DNA from 3 places in the Ureibacillus sp. GCM10028918 genome. Region 1 is predicted to be linked to each of the others. Evidence: predicted binding sites of a transcription regulator. Region 1 holds the regulator's gene; each other region holds the start of a gene.
What was found. The regulator LexA, encoded in region 1, represses DNA repair genes until DNA is damaged. The targets are predictions, from matches to a motif close to CGAACATATGTTCG.
Positions count from the first base shown of each region.

Region 2: parE (DNA topoisomerase IV subunit B) is a predicted target of LexA. The motif match lies at 2,013-2,026, and genes of this name have one in related genera.
Region 3: uvrB (excinuclease ABC subunit UvrB) is a predicted target of LexA. The motif match lies at 1,801-1,814, and genes of this name have one in related genera.

Region 1 covers NZ_JBHTFK010000005.1:226,383-229,674, forward strand. Annotated here, with positions in the region: gene ACFQU5_RS04420 (MerR family transcriptional regulator) at 1-156, shown strand, start outside; gene ACFQU5_RS04425 (YneB family resolvase-like protein) at 229-888, opposite strand; gene yneA (cell division suppressor protein YneA) at 885-1,223, opposite strand; gene lexA (transcriptional repressor LexA) at 1,394-2,014, shown strand; gene ACFQU5_RS04440 (gamma-glutamyl-gamma-aminobutyrate hydrolase family protein) at 2,146-2,877, opposite strand; gene ACFQU5_RS04445 (prepilin peptidase) at 3,011-3,292, opposite strand, start outside.
Region 2 covers NZ_JBHTFK010000017.1:226,381-229,672, reverse strand. Annotated here, with positions in the region: gene parC (DNA topoisomerase IV subunit A) at 1-17, opposite strand, end outside; gene parE (DNA topoisomerase IV subunit B) at 14-1,990, opposite strand; gene plsY (glycerol-3-phosphate 1-O-acyltransferase PlsY) at 2,476-3,078, shown strand; gene ACFQU5_RS13995 (HesB/YadR/YfhF family protein) at 3,106-3,292, shown strand, end outside.
Region 3 covers NZ_JBHTFK010000005.1:739,935-743,226, reverse strand. Annotated here, with positions in the region: gene ACFQU5_RS06765 (aldehyde dehydrogenase family protein) at 1-420, shown strand, start outside; gene ACFQU5_RS06760 (iron-containing alcohol dehydrogenase) at 436-1,626, shown strand; gene uvrB (excinuclease ABC subunit UvrB) at 1,888-3,292, shown strand, end outside.

The DNA of each region.
Region 1 (3,292 bases):
TATGATATGTTTTTAGACAGAAAAGCTAATGTAGAAGCACAAATGGAGGAACTTAGGAAAACACTCGAGGTAATTGAACATAAAACTTTATATTATAAAATTGCATTGGAAGCAGGTACGGAAGAGATTCATAAAGATCATAAAGTTTTGATATAAATATTATAGATGATGGGGCTAGTTCTTATTGTTCTAGCCCAATTACTTTGCAAAGGACGAATGGCCCAGAGTTCAGCCTTCAAGTCCCTCCATATATTCTATATATCTACGATGCACGGTTGCTTTACTTACTTGAAAATCTAGTCCTCTTAAAGTTGAAGCAATTTCTTGGAAGGTTAGTCCTTTTTCACGGAGTTTTACAATTTCTTCGATTGGTACCTCTATTCGTTCGCGCCCTTCATGATTATGCCGATTTTTAATATTCAACTCGGGGCGATAGCCATTATCTACAGCTCGTCTCATTCCTCTTTTAATTTTGGCATTGTGAATTTTTCGTTGATACTCTTCTACAATTGCTAAAATCTCAAGTAACATTGTATCCATCTCATTTAATGTTAAGGGTCCTGCATTATTTAAGGAATAAACGGTTGTCCCATTTTTATGCAGCAAATGCAAGACAGCCATTCGTGCATTACCGCGTCCCAAACGCGTTTCGTCTTGCACAAATAATACTGTTACATTTTTTTCCTTTATATAGTCCAGCATTTCAAGGAGTCCATCTCGTTCCACTTCATAACCACTATGTTGATCTTGGAAAATCTCTAAAACTTGAAAGTTCATTTCGCCCGCATAGCGGCGTAGTTCCTCTTCTTGCCGCACAAGGGATGTCTCTTGTGTATTTTTTTCTGTACTTACACGTGTATAGATGACTGCTTTGTTTTGTTTGCTCATTTATTCTTAACCGCTACCTCTACCGAATGAAGCTCTTCTTCACTCTTTAATTTTGCAATATGGATACTCTTTGAATTAACTGGAACCGTTAAGGCATGACCTGCCACAATATGTTCTCCAGTAAGACTATTCTCAGCTTTCACATGCTCGATCCACTCTTGTATTGTCATTTTACCACGATATTGTTCTGCTAATGTCCATAATGTATCGCCGTGCTGAATCTCAATTTGTTCGTATGTGTTTTTGCCATTATCAGTAATTAATAGAAATGCACCCATCACAAAGAAAGCAACGAATAACACCACAATATAAGTATTTTTTTGTAACCAGTTCATAAATTAAAACCTCTTTTCGAATAATTGTTTTGCGAATGTATGTTCCTAATTTAATACGAACACTTGTTTTTGTCAACACCAATTTCGAACCTATGTTTGCATTTCTGTTCATTCACTGATATACTATATGTAACTAATAGAGGTACATATTCACAAAAGAGGTGATAGAGTTGAAAAAAATATCAAAAAGACAAGAAGATATTTTAGCATTCATAAAAGAAGAGGTTCGTGCAAAAGGGTATCCGCCTTCTGTTCGTGAAATCGGGGAAGCAGTAGGTCTTGCCTCTAGTTCAACGGTACATGGACATTTAGCTCGTTTAGAGAGCAAAGGTTTAATTCGCCGAGACCCAACAAAGCCGCGCGCGATTGAAATATTAGATCAAGAAGAAGCAGCAATTCAAAAACAATCCGTTGTACATGTTCCTTTAGTAGGGAAAGTTACAGCAGGTCTACCTATTACAGCAATCGAAAATATCGAAGAATACTTCCCTCTACCAGATGCTTACGGTACAAGTGAAGAAAATCTATTCATGCTTGAAGTAATGGGAGAATCAATGATCGAGGCTGGGATATTAGATGGAGATTATGTCGTTGTCAAACATACGAACACTGCCAATAACGGGGAAATTGTAGTTGCAATGACTGAAGATGACGAAGCAACGGTAAAACGTTTCTTTAAAGAGAAAACGCATTTCCGTCTTCAACCTGAAAACTCAAGTATGGACCCAATCCTAGTAAATCAAGTAACGATTTTAGGTAAAGTAGTAGGGTTATATCGCAATATTCATTAAAAAAAGTTGTCTCGTTAGTCAATAGACTGTGAGACAACCTTTTTGTTTAAACGGGATATTTTTGTGCGCTTTATTTACATAAGGACTCTAAAATAACAAGATTTTCAGGTAAGAACTGCCTATTAGAGTAGCTATGAGACCACTGTTGCATTTTGCTGTTTATTAGCTACACACGCGTCGATAAACGACTTAAACAGATTTTTCGCATGTTCGTCCCCCGCGATCGCCATCTCCTCTGGATGCCATTGTACCCCAACACAATAAGGGTAATCTTTTATTTCAAAGGCTTCAATGATGCCGTCACTCGCCTTAGCGGTAATTTCGAAAATATCAGGCACTTTCTTCAATGCTTGATGATGGAATGAATTCACGGCAATTTTCTCTTTTCCGATACTTTCGTGTAGCTTACTGCCCTTGGTAATCTCGATATAGTGGGATGCTTCTTTTCTGCGAGCATTTTGTTTATGAAGGATTGGCGTATGCTCATACTGGGAATTGATATCTTGATAGAGTGTCCCGCCTAAAGCTACATTCAATAGCTGAATCCCGCGACAAATCCCGAAGATCGGCATCGTTTTCTTAAGAGCCGCTTCAGTCAGCTCAAGTTCCACTTCATCTCGTTCCAGCATAATATCGCCAATGTTAATGTGCGGCTCTTCATCAAAGAAATGCGGATGTACGTCTACCCCGCCTGTCAGCAGTAAACCATCGATTCCTTCCAACAGCTGCTCAGCATCACTTTCCACACCAAAAGGAATATTCACCGGAATTCCTCCCGCTTGAAGTACAGACTTCACATAGGCTTCATTAATACAATATTGTCCGTTGTTCGTTGTCATCGTAATACCGATAATTGGTTTCATTAAAAACCACCTCCATAATTCCTATAATAATAACTTGCTTTACAATATTCTAGCTTAACTTTGTTTTTCCTTTAAAATGTAAAAAAGAGTCGCCTCATACGAGAGAGACGGCCCAAGTGAATAAAAATATTAATCAAAATAAATTTGCATACCAGTCAAGTATTACTTCTCCGTAGAAATACACAATAATGGCTGCTAGAGCGATAGAGGGGCCAAATGGGACAGGAGTTTTTCTCCCTTGGTTGCGAATCTTCAGGACGATGATACCGACAATCATACCAATGAATGCTGATAGGAATAGTGTTAGCAACGTATTCAGAGTGCCTAAAACAAGGCCAATTAAAAAGAAGAGTTTAATATCTCCCCCACCCATCCCCCCATTAGAGACAACGGCAATAAGGTAAAGGATGCCAAA
Region 2 (3,292 bases), on a different contig from region 1:
CGTTCGGGTGTCGTCATACTTCTAAATCCTCCTCATGTTGGATGAAATCACTATCTAAGATATTTAAGTCATCCTCCATACCAAAATCTACATTTGATTCAATCCACTTACGTCTTGGTTCAACTTTATCACCCATAAGTGTTGTAACACGACGTTCAGCACGTGCACCATCTTCAATGGTTACACGGATTAACGTTCTTGTTTCCGGGTTCATGGTTGTATCCCATAATTGATCGGCGTTCATCTCGCCTAATCCTTTATAGCGTTGGAGCATATAGCCTTTACCAACTTTATTGATAGCAGATTGTAATTCTTTTTCAGTCCAAGCATACTCGATTACTTCTTTTTTGCCTGTTCCCCTAGAAACTTTATAAAGTGGAGGTAACGCAATATATACATTACCTGCGTCAATTAAAGGTCTCATATATTTATAGAAGAAAGTTAACAGTAATACTTGGATATGAGCACCATCTGTATCCGCATCTGTCATAATGATGACTTTGTTGTAAGCTGAATCTTCTATATTAAAATCTGCTCCGACACCCGCACCAATCGTATGAATTATCGTTGAGATTTCTTCATTTTTCATGATGTCGGATAATTTAGCTTTCTCGGTATTAATTACTTTCCCGCGCAAAGGTAATATTGCTTGGAAGGTACGGTCACGGCCTTGTTTGGCAGATCCCCCGGCAGAATCACCCTCTACTAGGTATAGTTCATTCCGCGCAGCATTTTTTGACTGAGCTGGCGTTAACTTACCTGACAGAAGGGTACTAGATTTCTTCTTTTTCCCACTTCGGGCATCTTCTCTTGCTTTACGGGCTGCCTCACGTGCTTGTTGAGCACGAATTGCCTTACGAACAAGAGATGCCGATAATTCTGCATTTTCTTCCAATACATAAAGCATTTGCTCCTGTACAACGCTTTCAACAGCAGAACGAGCTTCAGTAGTTCCGAGTTTACTTTTTGTTTGACCTTCGAACTGCAGGAGGTGCTCTGGGATACGTACAGAAACAATTGCAGAGAGTCCTTCACGTATATCCGTTCCTTCTAGGTTTTTATCTTTTTCTTTTAGAAGACCTACTTTACGTGCGTACTCGTTAAACACCTTAGTCATGGCTGATTTTGCACCAGTTTCATGAGTTCCACCATCTCGTGTACGAACATTGTTTACAAATGACAGAATTGTTTCTGAATAGCCATCATTAAATTGAAAGGCAAATTCTACTTCAATCCCTTCCTGAGATCCTTCCACATATTTGACAGGGTGAAGGACATCTTTTTCCTCATTCAAGTAAGTAACAAATGCTTCAATTCCGCTCTCATAGTGAAAAACATCAACCTGTCCTTCGCCGCGTTCATCAATTAGTTCAATTTTTAACCCTTTTAATAGAAAAGCTGATTCACGGAGACGTTCAGCTAAGATATCATAATTAAATTTTGTAACAGAGAAAATGTCTTTGTCTGGCAAGAAATGAACATTTGTTCCTGTTTCTTTTGTTTTTCCAATCACTTCAAGTGTCGTAACCGGTTTCCCGCCTTGCTCAAAGCGTTGACGGAAAATTTGTCCATCCCGATAAATCGTTACTTCCAAAAATTTAGAGAGTGCATTTACAACAGATGAACCTACACCATGTAGACCACCACTTGTTTTATAGCCGCCCTGTCCAAATTTACCTCCAGCATGAAGGATTGTAAAAATGACCTCAGGTGTTGGTTTCCCCATCTTATGCATCCCTGTCGGCATTCCTCGACCATAATCTCGAACACTTATTGATCCATCCTCATGAATCTTCACGATGATATGTGATCCAAATCCACCAAGAGCTTCATCCACTGCATTATCTACTATTTCATAAACCAAGTGATGAAGACCTCGACTGTCTGTGGAGCCAATATACATTCCTGGTCGCTTTCGAACCGCTTCTAATCCTTCTAATACTTGAATGGCATCGTCATCATATGCGATCCCTGGCTGATTTATTGCCAAATCAAATCCCCCTCCAAAAATACAAACATCCGTTCTATCTCTATATTCATCGTACTGACTATAGTAATTTCTGTCAATATTCCTTTTACCTTTTACCAGAAATAAGCTTTTTTATTGTATCAAACTCAAGTCACTAAGCACAAATAGAAGTTTATACAATCAATAGCGCCATATCGCCAATTGTACCTATTATTTATTATAACTGTAAATTAAAAAACATATTGTACATTTATTCACGATAATTTTTACTTTTTCCTTCATCTTCATTCATTTTCTTTTAAAAAACTTTGATAAGATAGATTATGTAGGACGTTGGATTTGAATTATGTTATACAACCTATATTTCAGTTAAACACCTGGTAAACTGCTGCAATTTGTTGGTTAGAATATGAAAAACTATTTACTTCTTCCTCAAATGGATAAAAAGGTGGTATATTGTTATTACAATTATTAGTACCAACTATTAATACTGAAAGGAACATTATATGGTTAATGCAATTTTACTTATTTGTGCTTATTTAATCGGCTCGATACCTTCTGGCCTTTGGATTGGCAAGATTTTTTATAAAACGGACATCAGAGAACATGGCAGTGGAAATTTAGGGGCGACAAACTCGTTTCGAGTATTAGGGAAGAAACCAGGACTTGTCGTAACAATCATGGATATATTAAAAGGTACAGCAGCAACATTACTTCCACTGATTCCTTATTTTGCTGATACAACGATTCATCCTCTAATCTTGGGCGGTATAGCGGTTGTTGGACATATGTTCCCAATCTTTGCAGGATTCCGTGGAGGAAAGGCGGTAGCAACCTCTGGTGGTGTCTTACTAGGCTATGCATGGCCATTATTCATCTTATTAGTTGTAAGCTTCCTTATTGCCTTAAAAATTACGAAAATGGTTAGCTTATCTTCAATGATTGTATCAATTGTTGCTGTAATTTATAGTATTATCTATGTAGCTGTGACAGGAGACTTCTCCTTATTGATTTTAATCATACTGTTAACAGCATTTATTTTCTACCGACACCGTGCAAATATTAAACGGATTAAAGAAGGAACAGAACCGAAAGTAAAGTGGATTTAAAAGATAGGCCTAAGGGGAGTTTATGGAATGAACATAAAAGTTACCGAAGAAGCGTTACGATGGTTTAAAGAAGAAATGGAAATCTCAGCTGGCGATACAATTCGTTTCTATGCACGTTATGGAGGATCATCCCCCTTTCATGAAGGTTTTTCCCTTGGAATGAATCGTGAAGAGCCACATGATGTGGGAATCGTGCAAATAATTGATGAGGTTC
Region 3 (3,292 bases), 510 kb from region 1:
AGTTGGGTAGAAGAAGCGGTTGAAAATGGGGCTGAAATAATCATAGGTGGAAAAATTGAAAATGATGTCTTTATGCCAACAATTTTAACAAATGTTGCTTCAGAATTAAAAGTTTCATGTCAAGAAGTGTTTGCTCCGATTGTCATTGTGAATCGCATTTCCTCAATCGAAGAAGGCATTGCTGCAATTAATGATTCTAACTATGGATTACAGGCGGGTATCTTTACAAATGATATTCAAACTGCATTCAAAGCCTCTAAAAAGCTCCAAGTTGGGGGAATTATGATTAATGATGTTCCTACTTACCGTGTAGATCAAATGCCATACGGTGGTGTGAAAGAAAGTGGAACAGGAAAAGAAGGATTGAAATACGCTATTCACGAAATGACAGAAACCAAATTAGTTGTTTGGAATCAATAAAAAGGAGTGACAACGATGGCTGAAAAAATTATATTTCCTCCCATTAGCTATACAGGGTGGGGTTCTCTATCTCATCTATTAGAAGAAGTTAAAAGATTTAATGCAAAAAAAATTCTTGTAATTACAGACCCCTTCTTACAAAATATCGGGATTACGAATAAAGTCACGGATCCTCTGAATGAAGCTGGCTATGAAACAGAAATATATAGTGAAGTGGTACCGGAGCCTCCATTGGCAATAGGGGAAAAGCTAGTTGCATTCACGCGTGACAGTCAATTTGATATGGTGATCGGTGTTGGTGGTGGTAGTGCACTCGACTTAGCAAAGCTTGCTGGTGTACTAGCTTCACATGAAGGAAAAGTTGAAGAGTATTTAAATTTAACAGGATCAAAAAAAATTACGAATAAAGGCATTCCAACCATTTTGATTCCTACAACATCAGGAACAGGCTCAGAGGTGACAAATATCTCCGTCCTATCCCTTGAGACAACAAAAGATGTTGTAACACATGATTATTTAGTAGCCGATGTCGCAATTGTTGACCCGGCCTTAACGATTTCTTTACCACCAAAAGTAACAGCTGCTACTGGAGTGGATGCGTTAACACATGCTGTTGAAGCATACATTTCAAAAAACGCGAGCCCAGTGTCGGATGCTCTCGCTTTACAAGCGATTAGCCTAATAAGCAATTCCATTCGCACAGCATTTTTAAACGGTGAGGACAAACAAGCTCGTACAGATATGAGCTATGGAAGCTACCTTGCTGGATTAGCATTTTTCAATGCAGGAGTTGCAGGTGTACATGCATTGGCCTATCCACTTGGTGGCCAATTCCATATTGCTCATGGTGATTCTAATGCAGTATTGCTTCCATATGTAATGGGGTATATTCGTCAAAGCTGCGAAAAACGCATGAAGGATATTTATGATGCAATGGGCTTTAGTTCGGTTAACCTTTCGCAGGAGGAAGCATCCTATCGTTGTGTAGCCGAATTGAAGAGATTGGTGGAGGATGTACAGATTCCATCAACTCTGCAAGGTTTCGATATAGGTGAAGATGCTTTAGAAAGTTTAGCAACTGATGCAATTGAGCAAAAACGAATTTTGGCACGGAGTCCAATGCCATTGCATTATGATGATATATTTGCAATTTATAAAGCTGCATTTGATGGAGAAATTGTAGAAATCATGAATCAAGAAAAGTAATTTATAACTTTATAAAATGATTGAGTAAAACTCCAAAAGCGAATGGTAGTAGCTTTTGGAGTTTGTTTTATTTTAGTACCGTTTGTACCATACTAGAAAATAATGCTAAAAGTTTGGTTAAAACATTGAATATCGGCAAAATAAACACTACATAACTAAACTTAGAATGAACTAGGAATATACGTTCGCATATTTCTCGTAATTTTATAATGGATATGCTAAAATGAATATACAAGATTTGGATGGAAGGACGAACGAAAAATGAGCACTTTTGACTTACAATCCTCATACCAACCGAGTGGGGATCAGCCGAATGCCATAAAAGAGCTAGTTAAAGGCGTTCAAGAGGGAAAACGAAAACAAACGCTACTCGGAGCAACAGGTACAGGTAAAACATTTACCATTTCCAATGTGATCAAGGAAGTAAAAAAGCCAACGCTAGTAATTGCACACAATAAAACGTTGGCAGGACAGCTTTATAGTGAATTCAAACAATTTTTCCCCAACAATGCCGTAGAATACTTTGTTAGTTACTACGACTACTTTCAGCCAGAAGCGTATGTACCGCAAACAGATACATACATCGAAAAAGACTCCAGTATTAATGACGAAATCGATAAACTAAGACACTCTGCAACATCGGCACTATTTGAAAGAGATGATGTGATTATCATCGCTTCAGTTTCCTGTATTTATGGTTTAGGGAATCCGGAAGAATATCGGGAAATGGTTGTATCAGTGCGAACAGGTATGGAATTAGAACGAAATCAATTATTGCGAAAATTAGTAGATATTCAGTATGAAAGAAATGATGTCAATTTTACCAGGGGGACATTCCGTGTAAGAGGGGATGTGGTAGAAATCTTCCCGGCATCCCGAGATGAAAAGTGTCTGCGTGTGGAATTTTTCGGAGATGAAATTGACCGAATTCGTGAGGTAGATGCCCTGACAGGCGAGATTTTAGGTGATCGGGACCATGTGGCAATCTTCCCGGCATCCCACTTCGTAACACGTGAAGAAAAAATGCTGAAAGCCATTGAAAATATTGAAGTAGAGCTGGAGCATCAATTAGAAAAATTCCGTACAGAAGATAAATTATTGGAAGCACAACGTCTAGAACAACGTACAAACTACGATTTAGAAATGATGCGTGAAATGGGATTCTGTTCTGGAATAGAAAACTATTCACGTCATTTAACATTAAGAGAAGCAGGTGCAACACCATATACACTGCTGGATTACTTCCCGAAAGATTTTTTATTGGTTGTGGATGAAAGTCACGTAACATTACCGCAAATTCGAGGGATGTTTAACGGCGACCAAGCTCGCAAAGGAGTATTAGTAGATCACGGATTCCGTTTGCCATCTGCACTCGATAACAGACCGTTGAGATTTGAAGAGTTTGAAGAACATATTAGTCAGGCGATTTTTGTATCTGCAACACCCGGCCCTTATGAACTTGAGCATACACCTGAAATGGTCGAACAAATTATACGGCCAACAGGTTTACTGGATCCAACCATTGATGTTCGACCGATAGAAGGACAAATTGATGATTTGATTGATGAAATTAACGAACGGGTAAGAAAACAAGAGCGGGTGCTGATTACAACCCTAACGAAAAAAATGTCTGAGGATTTGACGGATTACTTAAAGGAATTGGGTA